DNA from 3 places in the Bradyrhizobium sp. KBS0727 genome. Region 3 is predicted to be linked to each of the others. Evidence: predicted binding sites of a transcription regulator. Region 3 holds the regulator's gene; each other region holds the start of a gene.
What was found. Region 3 encodes PhoB, which activates phosphate uptake and scavenging genes when phosphate is short. Its sites were predicted from a motif close to TGTCATNNANCTGTCAT; they were not measured.

Region 1 (4,169 bases), 350 kb from region 3:
CGTGCCGCTGGTGGTGTTCGCCGGCGCCGAATACGGCAACGGTTCGTCGCGCGACTGGGCCGCCAAGGGAACCCGGCTGCTCGGCGTTCGCGCCGTGATCTGCCAGAGCTTCGAGCGCATCCATCGCTCCAACCTGGTCGGCATGGGCGTGCTGCCGCTGACCTTCGAGGACGGCACCTCCTGGTCTTCGCTCGGCCTGAAGGGCGACGAGAAGGTCACCATCCGGGGCTTGCAGGGCGAACTGAAGCCGCGTCAGACCCTGACGGCGGAAATCGTGTCCGGCGACGGTTCGCTGCAGCGGGTGCCGCTGCTGTGCCGCATCGATACGCTCGACGAGCTCGAGTACTATCGCAACGGCGGTATTCTGCAGTATGTGCTGCGCAATCTCGCGGCCTGACGCGGATTTGTGATCAGGGGCTCACTGCGAAGTGAGTGGCGACAAGCAAGAAGGCGGCCTATGAAAAGGCCGCTTTCGCGCGTTTTGGGGCACGCTCACAGGGATCAGATCATGCCCCGTACAAATACGGATGGAAATCGTTACGACCGGTTCGCAGTATGACAGCGATGATGGCCTATAATCGTATTTCGCGGTGGTCCGGAGCGCTCAGTGCAAGTGCGCTAAGTGTCTTTGCGATCGTCGCTATCATCCGTCCCGCCCACGCCGACCCGCGCGCCGTGGTTGAGCTGTTCACCTCGCAGGGATGTTCGTCCTGTCCGCCCGCCGACAAGATCCTCGGCGAGCTCTCCAAGGACCCTTCGGTGATCGCGCTGAGCATGCCGATCGACTATTGGGATTATCTCGGCTGGAAGGACACGCTGGCGGACTCGCGCTTCAGCGCCCGCCAGAAAGCCTACTCGCATATGCGCGGCGATCGCGACGTCTATACGCCGCAGATGATCGTCAACGGTTCGGCGCACGTGATCGGCAGCGACCGCGCCAGCATCGAAGGCGCGATCCAGGATACGACCAAGACCGATGGCGTGATGTCGGTGCCGGTGACGATGACGCTGTCCGGCAAGCAGATCAATGTTTCGGTCGCCGCCAGCAAGGCGCCGATGGCCGCGCATGGCGAAGTCTGGATCTGCTCGGTTTCGAAGGCAGTACCGATTTCGATCGGGCGCGGCGAAAATCGCGGCCGGGAAATCACCTACTACAATGTGGTGCGCAATCTGCTGAAGGTCGGCGACTGGAACGGCAATTCCGGAAGCTGGAGCGTGCCGATCGAGAATATCTCGCGCGAGGGCGTCGATGCCGCGGTCGTCTATGTCCAGGACGGCAATCGCGAGAAGCCGGGCCCGATGCTCGGCGCGGCCTATACGCCGCTGCGCTAGTTCTCTTTGGATTTTTGGGGACGGACGTCGCGGCTGCCGGCGAAGGTTGGCGGTCGCCGGACCGTGGCTGACGCCAGCAGGACCCCGGAAACGAAAGACGCCCGAAACGAAAAAGGACCAACTTTCGTTGGCCCAGGTTCGGGATTAACTCCCCTGCGAACAGGCCCGATCCCGACGGCCCCGGGGGGCTGGGGGCTGAGGAATCCGGAACCGAAAGGACCGGGCCAACGCAGAATCATCTTGTCGCAATCCAGCGGGGCGGTCGGTTGGCGGAAGTGGGGCAGCAATAAGATTCTGCTAACGATCGCGTGACTCGGTGTGTCCCGCGGGTAACGGACAATCCGTCGCGGTTTTCGTTGTGTTTACAATGGCCCTTGCGGTGCCCGGCGGTTAGCGCAATCATGTCGGGAGGATGACAGGAGGCGCTCGATGAGTTCGATGTCGGAGGACACTGATCCAAGCGAGAGTCGCGCAGTGGCGCGCACCGCCACTGCGAGCCCCGGGCAAACCAGTCCCTTGCCAAATCGCGTCACGTTCAATCGTCTGGAACTCAATCGTATCCTGAACCTGTACGGCCGCATGGTCGCGGACGGCGAGTGGCGCGACTACGCCATCGACTTCCTGAAAGACCGCGCGGTGTTTTCAGTGTTCCGCCGCGCCTCCGAAGTCCCGATCTATCGCATCGAGAAAGACCCGCGGCTGGCGCGCAAGCAGGGCATGTACAGCGTGATCACCGCGACCGGGCTGATCCTGCGCCGCGGCCACGAACTCGAACGCGTGCTGCTGGTGATCGACCGCAAGCTGGCGGTGGTGTAGGAGACCTGAGCGCGACGGCCCCTATCAGGGCGCGTACTCATGACGCGTTCTCATGAATCGAGTTCGTTCGTCGCGGGCTTGGCCAATGTCCGCTGTGCCCCAGTAGCGACCAAATTCCGCGCCGCAGCGAAATGACGCGATGTGCCAGGATCGGAAGTCATGGCCGTGGCTCATCGTTGATATCGAGACACCCGTGCTTGTTACGCTCGCGTCCTCGAACAATGACGGTATCAGCCTGGATGCTCTAGCGTCCGGCCTTGCGTTCGATCTCGAGCCGCTGTTCGGCGCCGATGCGCCACTCGGCGAGCAGTTTGAGGAATCCGTCCGGATCGACCAGCAGGTTGGGTTCGCCGGGCTTGCGCGCCATCAGCCTGTAATGAGTTTCCGTCAATCCGCTCGAAAAGGGATGAGGCGTAAGGTTCACTGTGACGGGTTGGTTAGGCTGCTTGACCAGTCCGCTGAGCCGGTCGAGGGTTGCAATGAAGCCTTCGACCTGTTTTGAACTCTTGATGGCATTGAGACCCAATCCGCCGATGGTGATTGCCCTGTAGAGGTTGGCGCCGTCCTTGACGTCGAAGGTGTAGGACGCGGTACCGAGCGTATGGCCAGGGGTCTCAAGCACGCCGAAGCTGTTGCCGCCGAGCTGGATGACGTCGCCGTCCTTCACCACGACATCCTGCGGGATCATCGACCAGGACCACGGCGTCGATTCCGATGCTCGCGCCGCCTCCATCGCCTCGTCCCAGCCGGCTTGCGTCATCACGAACTTTGCGTTGATCAGGAGCGGCTTGAGCTTGGCAGCGCCGCCGACATGGTCAAAGTGGCCGTGCGTCATGAGCACATATTTGATGTCGGCGAGATTGATCCCGGCCTTGCCGAGGTTTGCAACCAGCCGGTCGACATGGGGCTCATGAAGGGTGTCGATCAGCACCACGCCGTCGGCGGTCCGGATTGCCCAGGCAGATACCCAGCACACGCCGACGGACTGGATGTTGTCGAATGCGTGCCAGGGTTCGACCGCCTGCTGCGCATTGGCATCGCGCTGCCAGCTGCGCCAGGCATCCGGGGGCGGCTTTCCGACGCTGGCGAAAGCGTTGAAGGCCGCCAGAATTTCTTTGGAGGGGCAGCCCTCGAACGGCTGGGCTGCCAGCGGATTAGCTGACGCAGTCACGAGCAGCACCGTAAGCCCAAATGACATAATCCACTCGGAGAAGGTCAGGCGAGGCATGATGTATCTCCGGGACCCGGATGTTAGACACTTGTGCGGGCCGCCAAATGCAGGCCGCCAAATCCAATAAAGCCGCGCGGCTGCTCATTTTGGAATGATGCACCTTGCAAGCGCAAAAGCATACAGATTTGAACCGGAGCTACGGAAAAATGGTCCGGCGACCTGCTTCGGACGGTGATGAGGCACATGTCTGCTTCGGGTCCAATCGCGACTGGGTCGAGCCAGCAGCAAGTCCGGCCATGCCCGCAATGCCGCCGAAGCGGAAGTGACTTCATGGCATTAGCAGCAACCGCGATGGACGTGATTCAAGCTTCGAAACCTGCAGTCTCGAATCATGCGCTACGAACTCAGCGACTTTGAGGGACCTGGAGCCTTTTCCGTTCCGATAGAATCGGAACGGGGCTCCAGTTTCTTGTTTTGACGCGTTTTCTTGACGCGAACCGGTATCCACTTCGCTCGAAAACGCTCTGGTCTACTTTGCATGGGGTTGTTTTCGCGATTTTGTGTTCAGGCCCTACGGTTCAGCGCAGAAGAGGCGTTGCGCCGCGTCCGGGACACGCGCGATCGTTAGTGCTTCACGCTTACGGCGAATCGAAATCAACTCCAGCGTTAAGCCTTCGAGTCCGCCGGCAGCGTCGTCGCACCTTCGCCGAGCGCGCGCTGCATCATCACGGTATCGAGCCAGCGGCCGAATTTGAGGCCGACATCGGGGTGCGTCCCGATCATCTGGAAACCGGTTTTGGTGTGGACGCCGATCGAGCCGGCATTGGCGGAGTCGCCGATCACGGCGATC
Region 2 (4,169 bases), 1.0 Mb from region 3:
GGCGTCTGGTCCAGCATCACATGGTATTCGACCTGGTTGCAGGCGACGGGCGCCTTGATCTCGTCGACCACGGTCTTGAGCAGGGCTATGTTGAAATTGGCGACGCCGATGGCGCGGGTGCGGCCTTCCTCCTTCAGCTTCATCAGTGTTTCAAACATCGCCGGCAGGTTCATGTTCCGCGCCGGCCAATGCACCAGATAGAGATCGACATGGTCGAGCCCGAGCTTCTTCAGGGAAGCATCGAACGCCCGGCGGATCGCGTCCGGCGCCAGATTCTCGTTCCAGACCTTGGTGGTGACATGCAGGTCCTTGCGGGCAACGCTTGAAGCGGCCAGCGCGGCGCCAATGGCTTCCTCGTTGGCATACATTTCCGCGGTGTCGAGGTGCCGGTAGCCCAGATCAAGCGCGCTCTCGACCGCCGCACGGCAGGCATCGCCCTGCATGCGGAAGGTGCCGAGCCCGAGCTTGGGCAGGCTGATGCCCTCTGTGGTTAGATGATCCATGGTGACTCCTGAAAAGGGCTAAAGCACCGCATCCGTGGCAAAGGCCGCGTGGACGGGTATTTCATTGCAGGGAAGGGACGGCTATGGAATAGCCTGCCCGCATGGCGCGGGGCAACTCAAGATCAGGTCAGGACGGCGATGGCGAGGGCGTTGCGACAGTGGCTGGAAACCCATGAACTGCCGGCGATCATCGCCGCCGTACTCGGCGTGATCCTTGCCCTTTCGACCCTGCTCGTGGTCGGCGGCTACTTCCTGGTGACGCCCTGAGCTCAGATATGCTGCGCCATGATCTGACCGGGCCGCGCGTCTGGACGGGGCTCGATATCGACCGACCATAGATCGCGGTTGTCGACGTCCTTCAGGGTCACCGTCATGACTTCGGTTTTGCCGTCGATCGCGACGTGGCCGAAAAACTGCAGCCCGAAGCAAGGTGCGAGATTTTCGCCCTGCTCTCCGCTGCAGCCCTTCTGAAACATCGCCTTGGGCCCAAAGGTGTTGTCGAGATCGCCGGGCGCCCAGGTGCCCGCATGCAGCGGGCCCGAGACGAATTCCCAGAACGGTTCGAAATCCTGACAGGCGGCGCGGTTCGGGTCGTAGTGATGCGCGGCGGTGTAATGCATGTCGGCGGTCAGCCACACCGTGTTGCGGATGCCGGCGCGTTTCATGAACGACAGCAGATCGGCGATCTCGTGCTCGCGGCGTTGCGGCGGACCATCGCCGAGCGCGACGGCATCCTCGCTGATCAGGCCGATCGACATGTCGGCGGCGATCACCTTCCAGGTCGCGTTGGAGGCGACCAGTTCGCGCTTCAGCCACGCCAGCTGCGCAGGCCCGAGGATGAAGGTGTCGCTGTTGTCGTCGCGCTTGTTCCAGGTGTTGTCGCGGTAACTGCGCATGTCGATCATGAAGACGTCGAGCAGCGGGCCGTGCCCGATCCGGCGATAGACGCGGCCGTTGTCGCCGGGTGTCACCGGCATCGGCATGAATTCGTGAAATGCGCGCCGCGCCCGCGACACCAGTTTCGGGACGCCGTCGTCGGCAAAGCCGCTCTCGTCGTAGCTGCCCAGCGGCGCCCAGTCGTTGGTCACCTCATGATCGTCCCATTGCGCGAACATCGGGACTTCGGCGTGGAAGGTGCGGAAGTTTTCATCGAGCCAGTTGTATTTGTAGTTGCCGCGAAACTGCGCCAGGCTGCGCGCGGCGACGGATTTTTCTTCCGTCACGATGTTGCGCCAGATCTCGCCGTTCGGCAGCTTCAGCTCGGAGGGGATCGGGCAATCGGCGTAGATATGATCGCCGGAATGAATGAAGAAGTCGGGCCGGTTGTCGCGCATGGTCCGGTAGGTCCGAAATCCCCCGCGCGCGGGATCGATGCCCCAGCCCTGGCCCGCTGCGTCGCCCGACCAGACGAATGACACCGAACGATGTTCCGCAGGCGCGGTGCGGAAATGCCCGACCTGGGTTTCTCCGGCGAGGCCGCTTGCGATGTCGTCGAAGCGGACGCGGTAAAAGACATCCTGCCCCGCGGGCAGGCCGTCGAGCAGAACTTTCGAGGTGAAGTCGCTGTCCGGCAACGCATCCGATGAAGCCGTGCCAATGATGTTGCTGAAGCTCTCGACGGTGGAGCATTCCACCCGCATCCGGGCCGGCCGGTCGGCACGCGCCCAGATCACCGCGGAATCCGCCGAAACGTCGCCGGACTGAATCCCGCAGGCGATCAAAGGACGATCCGCGGCGCGGCTCACATAGGGCTTGGCGAGGCTGCCGAGGCCGGCGGCCGCGATCGTGGCGGTGGACCTGACCAGCAACTGACGCCGGTTCAAAGCATGCTTGGCGCGTATCGCAATCGGCATCGGGCCACCCTCGTCGAATCACGACAAAGGTGTGCCCGTTGAATTTGACTCTCCGCCGAAGGTTTTGCGACAGGTGGATGACGTAAACTGAGGACTGCAGGATGGGTTAGCCGTAGGTATGGTGGGTTACGGCTTCGCCTAACCCACCATACGAAGTCACGGCTTTATCGCTGCCAGTTGCAGATGCCGCCCGATTTGCACGGCCATATCTGGACGCGGGTGTCCATGGCTTGCGCATCGAGCGGGTTGCCGTGGCGATGCACCAGCTTGGTGCGGGCGGCGCCGCGCGGCGGCACCGCGCTGCTCCTGGCGATCTGAGGCTTGACGACTTTGGTTTTGGCGACGTGAATGTTCCGCGGCGGAAGCCTGGGCCAAACGGAAGCATCCGTATCGGCCTGCGCGCGATCGGACTTGGCTTCGATCGGAACCGGGGCGAACTCGGTTTCCGGTCCGAGCCGCTTCGGCGAAAGCACGGCCCTGGAAAGATCGAGCCCGAGGAACTCGCCCGGACGATACTCGTCCGCCATCGCCAAGCCGCCCACTACCAGGAACCCGGTACAAAGTACTGCCGCAAAGGCACTTTTCAGGACCATTCATGGCCTCCTGAAATCAGTAAAAAAAAATCGAACTACTGACATTCTGTAGGAAGCCCGGCACGGCAATGCCAGCCGTTCCTGCCGGCAAGGTTACCGTGCAATGATCCCGGCCGCGAAAATGCCCGCGGCCGGTTCCGGTTCGCCTACTCGGCGGCTTGGGCGACGGGCTGCCCGATCGCGCTTTCGAGACGCTTACACTCAGCGCGGTATTTCGCGACGTTGGCTTCCTTGATGTGGCCGTAGCCGCGCACGAGGTCAGCCGACTTCGCCAGTGTCACCAGCCGCGGCAGATCGAGCGGCTTGCCCGCATCGAGATGGCGGAAGATCATCGCCGAATATTCGCCCGGCAGCGCGCGTTCCATCCTGCGCTCGCTGGTATAGCCGAACGGATCGAACGCGGTGCCGCGCAGCGACTTCATCCGCGACAGCAAACCGAACGCCTTGAACACCCACGGTCCGAATTCCCGCTTGCGCAAGTGCCCGGTCGCCTTGTCGCGCTGGGCGAACATCGGCGGCGCGAGGCTGACCTTAACGCTGGCGTCGCCGTCGAACTGCTCCTTCAGCGCCTTCGCAAACTCGCCATCGGTATAAAGCCGCGCGACTTCGTATTCGTCCTTGTAGGCCATCAGCTTGAACAGGCCTTTTGCGAACGCTTCCGTCAATTCCTGCGATCCCGGTGCGGCCTTGGCCTCGGCGGCGCGAACGCGTTCTACTTCGCCGAAATAACGCTTCGAATAGGCCTCGTTCTGGTAGTCGGTGAGGAACTCGGCGCGGAATGCGATGCTTTCGTCGAGCGTGCGCTTCACCGGCGCCGCACCCGAGTTCTTGAAACGCGCCGCGGTGATCACGCGCTGCAGATCGTGCGCAGCCAGACGTCCCCACGAGAACGCCAGCTTGTTCATGTCGATCGCAGCACCATTGAGATCGATCGCCTTCATGATCGCCTCCAGCGACAGCGGGATCGCCCCGCGCTGAAACGCAAAACCGAGCATGAAGGCGTTGGTGGCGATGCTGTCGCCCATCAGCGCGGTGGCGAGGCCCGTCGCATCGAGAACGTCGAGATCGCTGGCACTGACGGCCTCGTTGAGCGAGTCGCGCATCGCGCCGGCCTGGAAATCGATATCCGGATCGATCACGAAGCTCGCGGTCGGCATCAGATCGGCATTGACCACTGCACGCGTCACGCCGCGCTCGGCCCGGCTCAGCGCCGGGACCGA
Region 3 (4,169 bases):
GCGCGCGGCCTGAACTTTTACTACGGCGAGCACCACGCGCTGAAGAACATCAACCTCGCGCTCGGCACCAACCGCGTCACCGCCTTCATCGGCCCGTCCGGCTGTGGCAAGTCGACCCTGCTGCGGATCTTCAACCGGATGTACGACCTCTATCCGGGCCAGAGGGCCACCGGGCAGCTGATGCTCGACCAGACCAACATCCTCGACCCCAAGCTCGATCTCAACCTGCTGCGCGCCCGCGTCGGCATGGTGTTCCAGAAGCCGACGCCGTTCCCGATGACGATCTACGAGAACATTGCCTTCGGCATTCGCCTCTACGAGAAGATCTCCAAGTCCGAGATGGACGGCCGGGTCGAGAAGGCGCTGCGCGGCGGCGCGCTGTGGAACGAGGTCAAGGACAAGCTCAACGCCAGTGGCCTCAGCCTGTCCGGCGGCCAGCAGCAGCGGCTCTGCATCGCCCGCACGGTCGCGGTGCGGCCCGAGGTGATCCTGTTCGACGAGCCCTGTTCGGCGCTCGATCCGATCTCGACCGCCAAGGTCGAGGAACTGATCCAGGAACTGGCGGAGGACTACACCATCGCCATCGTTACCCATAACATGCAGCAGGCGGCGCGCGTCTCCGACAAGACCGCCTTCATGTACCTCGGCGAGCTGGTCGAGTTCGATGACACCAACAAGATATTCACCTCGCCGAGCGATCGACGAACCCAGGACTACATCACCGGCCGGTTCGGCTAGCTTGATCCGGAGGAGATAACACATGGCTTCTGAACACACCGCCAAGGCGTTCGACAGCGATCTGCAGGAACTGACCCGCCTGGTCGCGGAAATGGGCGGCCTCGCCGAACGCATGATCACCGAATCCGTCGATGCGCTGGTTCGCCGCGACATCGCGCTCGGCAACCGCGTCGTCGCCTCCGACGCCGAGATCGACCGCCTGCAGCACATCATCGAGGAACGCGCGGTGCTGACCATCGCGCGGCGCCAGCCGATGGCGATCGACCTGCGCGAGATCGTCGGCGCCATGCGCGTTGCCACCGATCTCGAACGGATCGGCGACCTCGCCAAGAACATGGGCAAGCGGGTCGCGGCGCTGGAGAACGATTTCCAGCCGCTGAAGCTGATCCGCGGCCTCGAGCACATGACCGACCTGGTGCAGTCGCAGGTCAAGTCGGTGCTGGACGCCTATGCCGCGCACGACCTGCCGGCGGCGATGGCGGTCTGGAAGGGCGACGAGGAAGTCGACGCCATCTGCACCTCGCTGTTCCGCGAACTCTTGACCTATATGATGGAAGATCCGCGCAACATCTCGTTCTGCATTCACCTGATGTTCTGCGCCAAGAATATCGAGCGGATCGGCGACCACGCCACTAACATTGCCGAAACCGTATTCTACATGATCGAGGGTCAGCAGATTCTCGACAAGCGCCCGAAGGGCGACATGACGACGTTCGCCACGACAGTACCCGGTAACTGACGCGTCGAAACCAAGGGAAGCAGAATCGATGAACGCACGCATTCTGGTAGTTGAAGACGAGGAAGCGCTGACCACGCTGCTGCGCTACAATCTCGATGCCGAAGGCTACGACGTCGAAACCGTCGGCCGCGGCGATGACGCCGATACAAGGCTGAAGGAGCGGGTGCCCGACCTGATCGTGCTCGACTGGATGCTGCCGGGCCTGTCCGGCATCGAACTGTGCCGGCGCTTGCGGGCGCGGCCGGAGACCAAGCAGCTGCCGATCATCATGCTGACCGCGCGCGGCGAGGAAAGCGAGCGCGTCCGTGGCCTTGCCACCGGCGCCGACGACTACATCGTAAAGCCCTTTTCGGTGCCGGAATTGCTGGCACGGGTGAAGGGTCTGTTGCGGCGCGCCAGCCCGGAGCGGCTCGCCACCGTGCTGACGTACGGCGATATCGAACTCGACCGCGAGAAACGCCGCGTCGCCCGCTCCGGCCGCCAGATCGATCTCGGCCCGACCGAGTATCGCCTGCTGGAATTCTTCCTGGAGCATCCCGGCCGTGTGTTCTCGCGCGAGCAGTTGCTCGACAGCGTCTGGGGCCGCGACATCTATATCGACGAACGCACCGTCGACGTGCACATCGGCCGCCTGCGCAAGCTGCTCAATCCCGGCCGCGAGCAGGATCCGATCCGCACCGTGCGCGGCGCCGGCTACGCGCTGGACGATCGCTTTGCGAAGGCGGAGTCGTAACTACTGTCGTCCCGGCCTTGAGCTGGGACCGATACCCGCCGATGTTGATTGTCTAACAGAGCTGGAGCTTCAGCTCGGCATAACCACGCACGTCTGTGGTTATGGGTCCCGGCGCCTGTGCGCAATAGGCCGGGACGACGGCGGATATAGTCCGCTCAATTCACGACACAGATAGCATCGCGTAAGTTTACCTGGTCGGCTTCGGCGCCGGGCGGCGGCGATCGGAGGCCGGCTGATAGGCGACGCGCGAGTGATGCGCGCAGTAGGGCAGGCCGGAGAGCGCCTTGCCGCCGCAGAAGAAGAAGTCCGAACTCGAGGGATCGCCGACCGGCCAGTGGCAGGTGGCCTCGTTCAATTCCAGCAGCGACAGCCGCTGGCTCATCGGCACGACGTTGTCGTAGGAGATCGGATCCGGCTCCATCTCGACTTCGAAGGCATGGGCGAGCGCAGTGTTGCCGCGCGAGACCGGACGCGCCACCCGCATCATGTGCTGGGCGGGCCGGGCCTTGCGCTGGCGCGGGGCGGCCGAGGAGGGGCTCTTGGCGCGGCCGGACAGACCGAGCCGGTGCACCTTGCCGATCACGGCATTTCGCGTCACATTCCCAAGTTCCGCGGCGATCTGGCTGGCGGACAGGCCGCCTTCCCAGAGCTTCTTAAGCTGCTCGACGCGATCGTCGGACCAGGTCAATACGGTCATCGAATTCTTCCCTTCGCTTCGCGCGGGCCAACCGGGGGCAGCGCTGGCGATGCCAAATCTCCAAAATCCCTGCGGTCAGAATCCCTTAGCCCTCGCCGGGCGCGAAAGTCGCGCCCGAACGTGTACGCTGAACACATGGACTCAAGAGGATCAGAACTGCCGCACGAGATGTCGTACCCGACAGCCCAGACGCTACAATATGGCGTGACTCTGGCGCAAGAGTCCGCAGCTAAGCGTCCACATGTTCCGACATCTAGGCATTGCAATGCGTGTTTTCCACCACACCGGAAATGTACGGATTGCCTTTTATCGCAGTGCAGGAAGGCGGCTGGAGCATGATCCGGAAAAGTGGACACCGGTTTTCCGAGAAGATCATGCTCAAACAAGAAGGTGAACGAGCCTGCGAAGCAGGCTCTACGGCGTGTTGACACGTTCCGTCGCCAGCATAGAATGCCCTGACGTGCCGCCCCAAAAGGCGGCACGTTTTGTTTTCGGGTGGCCGGTGGTTGCGTGCGCGAAGGCTCGCGCACCCTGGCAGCTCGCAAACGGACTGCTCTCAAACCTCAAGTGATCGCCATGACCCATAGCGCCGCGTCGCATCTGCTCCCCGTATTCGCCAGGGTCGACCTTGGCTTCGAACGCGGCGAGGGCGCCTGGCTGGTCGCCACCAACGGCGATCGCTATCTCGACTTCACCTCGGGCGTCGCGGTCAATGCGCTGGGCCACGCCCATCCGCAACTGGTCGCAGCGCTGCAGGAACAGGCCACGAAACTGTGGCACATGTCGAACCTGTTCAAGTCGCCCGACGGCGACAAGCTCGCCGCGCGGCTGTGCGAGCAGAGCTTTGCCGACTATGTGTTCTTCTGCAATTCCGGCGCCGAGGCGATGGAATGCGTGATCAAGGTGACGCGCAAGTATCAGGCCGCCAAGGGTCATCCCGAGCGCTATCGCATCATCACTTTCGAAGGCGCGTTCCATGGCCGCACGCTGGCGACCTTGGCCGCGACCGGCTCCGCCAAATATCTCGAGGGTTTTGGGCCGCCGATGGACGGCTTCGACCAGGTGCCGCATGGCGATCTCGAAGCGGTGAAGAAGGCGATCGGCCCGCACACCGCCGGCATCCTGATCGAGCCGGTGCAGGGCGAGGGCGGCGTGCGCTCGGCGCCGAACGCGTTCTTCAAGGGCTTGCGCGAATTGTGCGACAAGCACGGCCTGCTGCTGGCGTTCGACGAGGTGCAGACCGGCATGGGCCGCACCGGCGA

Region 1: FFI89_RS02155 (DUF2794 domain-containing protein) is a predicted target of PhoB. The motif match lies at 1,734-1,750, and genes of this name have one in related genera.
Region 2: FFI89_RS08465 (alkaline phosphatase) is a predicted target of PhoB. The motif match lies at 2,423-2,439, and genes of this name have one in related genera.

Annotation. Positions count from the first base shown of each region.
Region 1 covers NZ_CP042176.1:454,292-458,460, forward strand. Annotated here, with positions in the region: gene acnA (aconitate hydratase AcnA) at 1-397, shown strand, start outside; gene FFI89_RS02150 (thioredoxin family protein) at 556-1,332, shown strand; gene FFI89_RS02155 (DUF2794 domain-containing protein) at 1,762-2,148, shown strand; gene FFI89_RS02160 (MBL fold metallo-hydrolase) at 2,393-3,376, opposite strand; gene FFI89_RS02170 (GNAT family N-acetyltransferase) at 3,986-4,169, opposite strand, start outside.
Region 2 covers NZ_CP042176.1:1,833,978-1,838,146, reverse strand. Annotated here, with positions in the region: gene FFI89_RS08470 (aldo/keto reductase) at 1-503, opposite strand, end outside; gene FFI89_RS35150 (hypothetical protein) at 642-770, shown strand; gene FFI89_RS08465 (alkaline phosphatase) at 773-2,356, opposite strand; gene FFI89_RS08460 (hypothetical protein) at 2,521-2,949, opposite strand; gene FFI89_RS08455 (indolepyruvate ferredoxin oxidoreductase family protein) at 3,096-4,169, opposite strand, start outside.
Region 3 covers NZ_CP042176.1:801,933-806,101, forward strand. Annotated here, with positions in the region: gene pstB (phosphate ABC transporter ATP-binding protein PstB) at 1-738, shown strand, start outside; gene phoU (phosphate signaling complex protein PhoU) at 761-1,477, shown strand; gene phoB (phosphate regulon transcriptional regulator PhoB) at 1,506-2,210, shown strand; gene FFI89_RS03730 (GcrA family cell cycle regulator) at 2,398-2,907, opposite strand; gene FFI89_RS03735 (aspartate aminotransferase family protein) at 3,484-4,169, shown strand, end outside.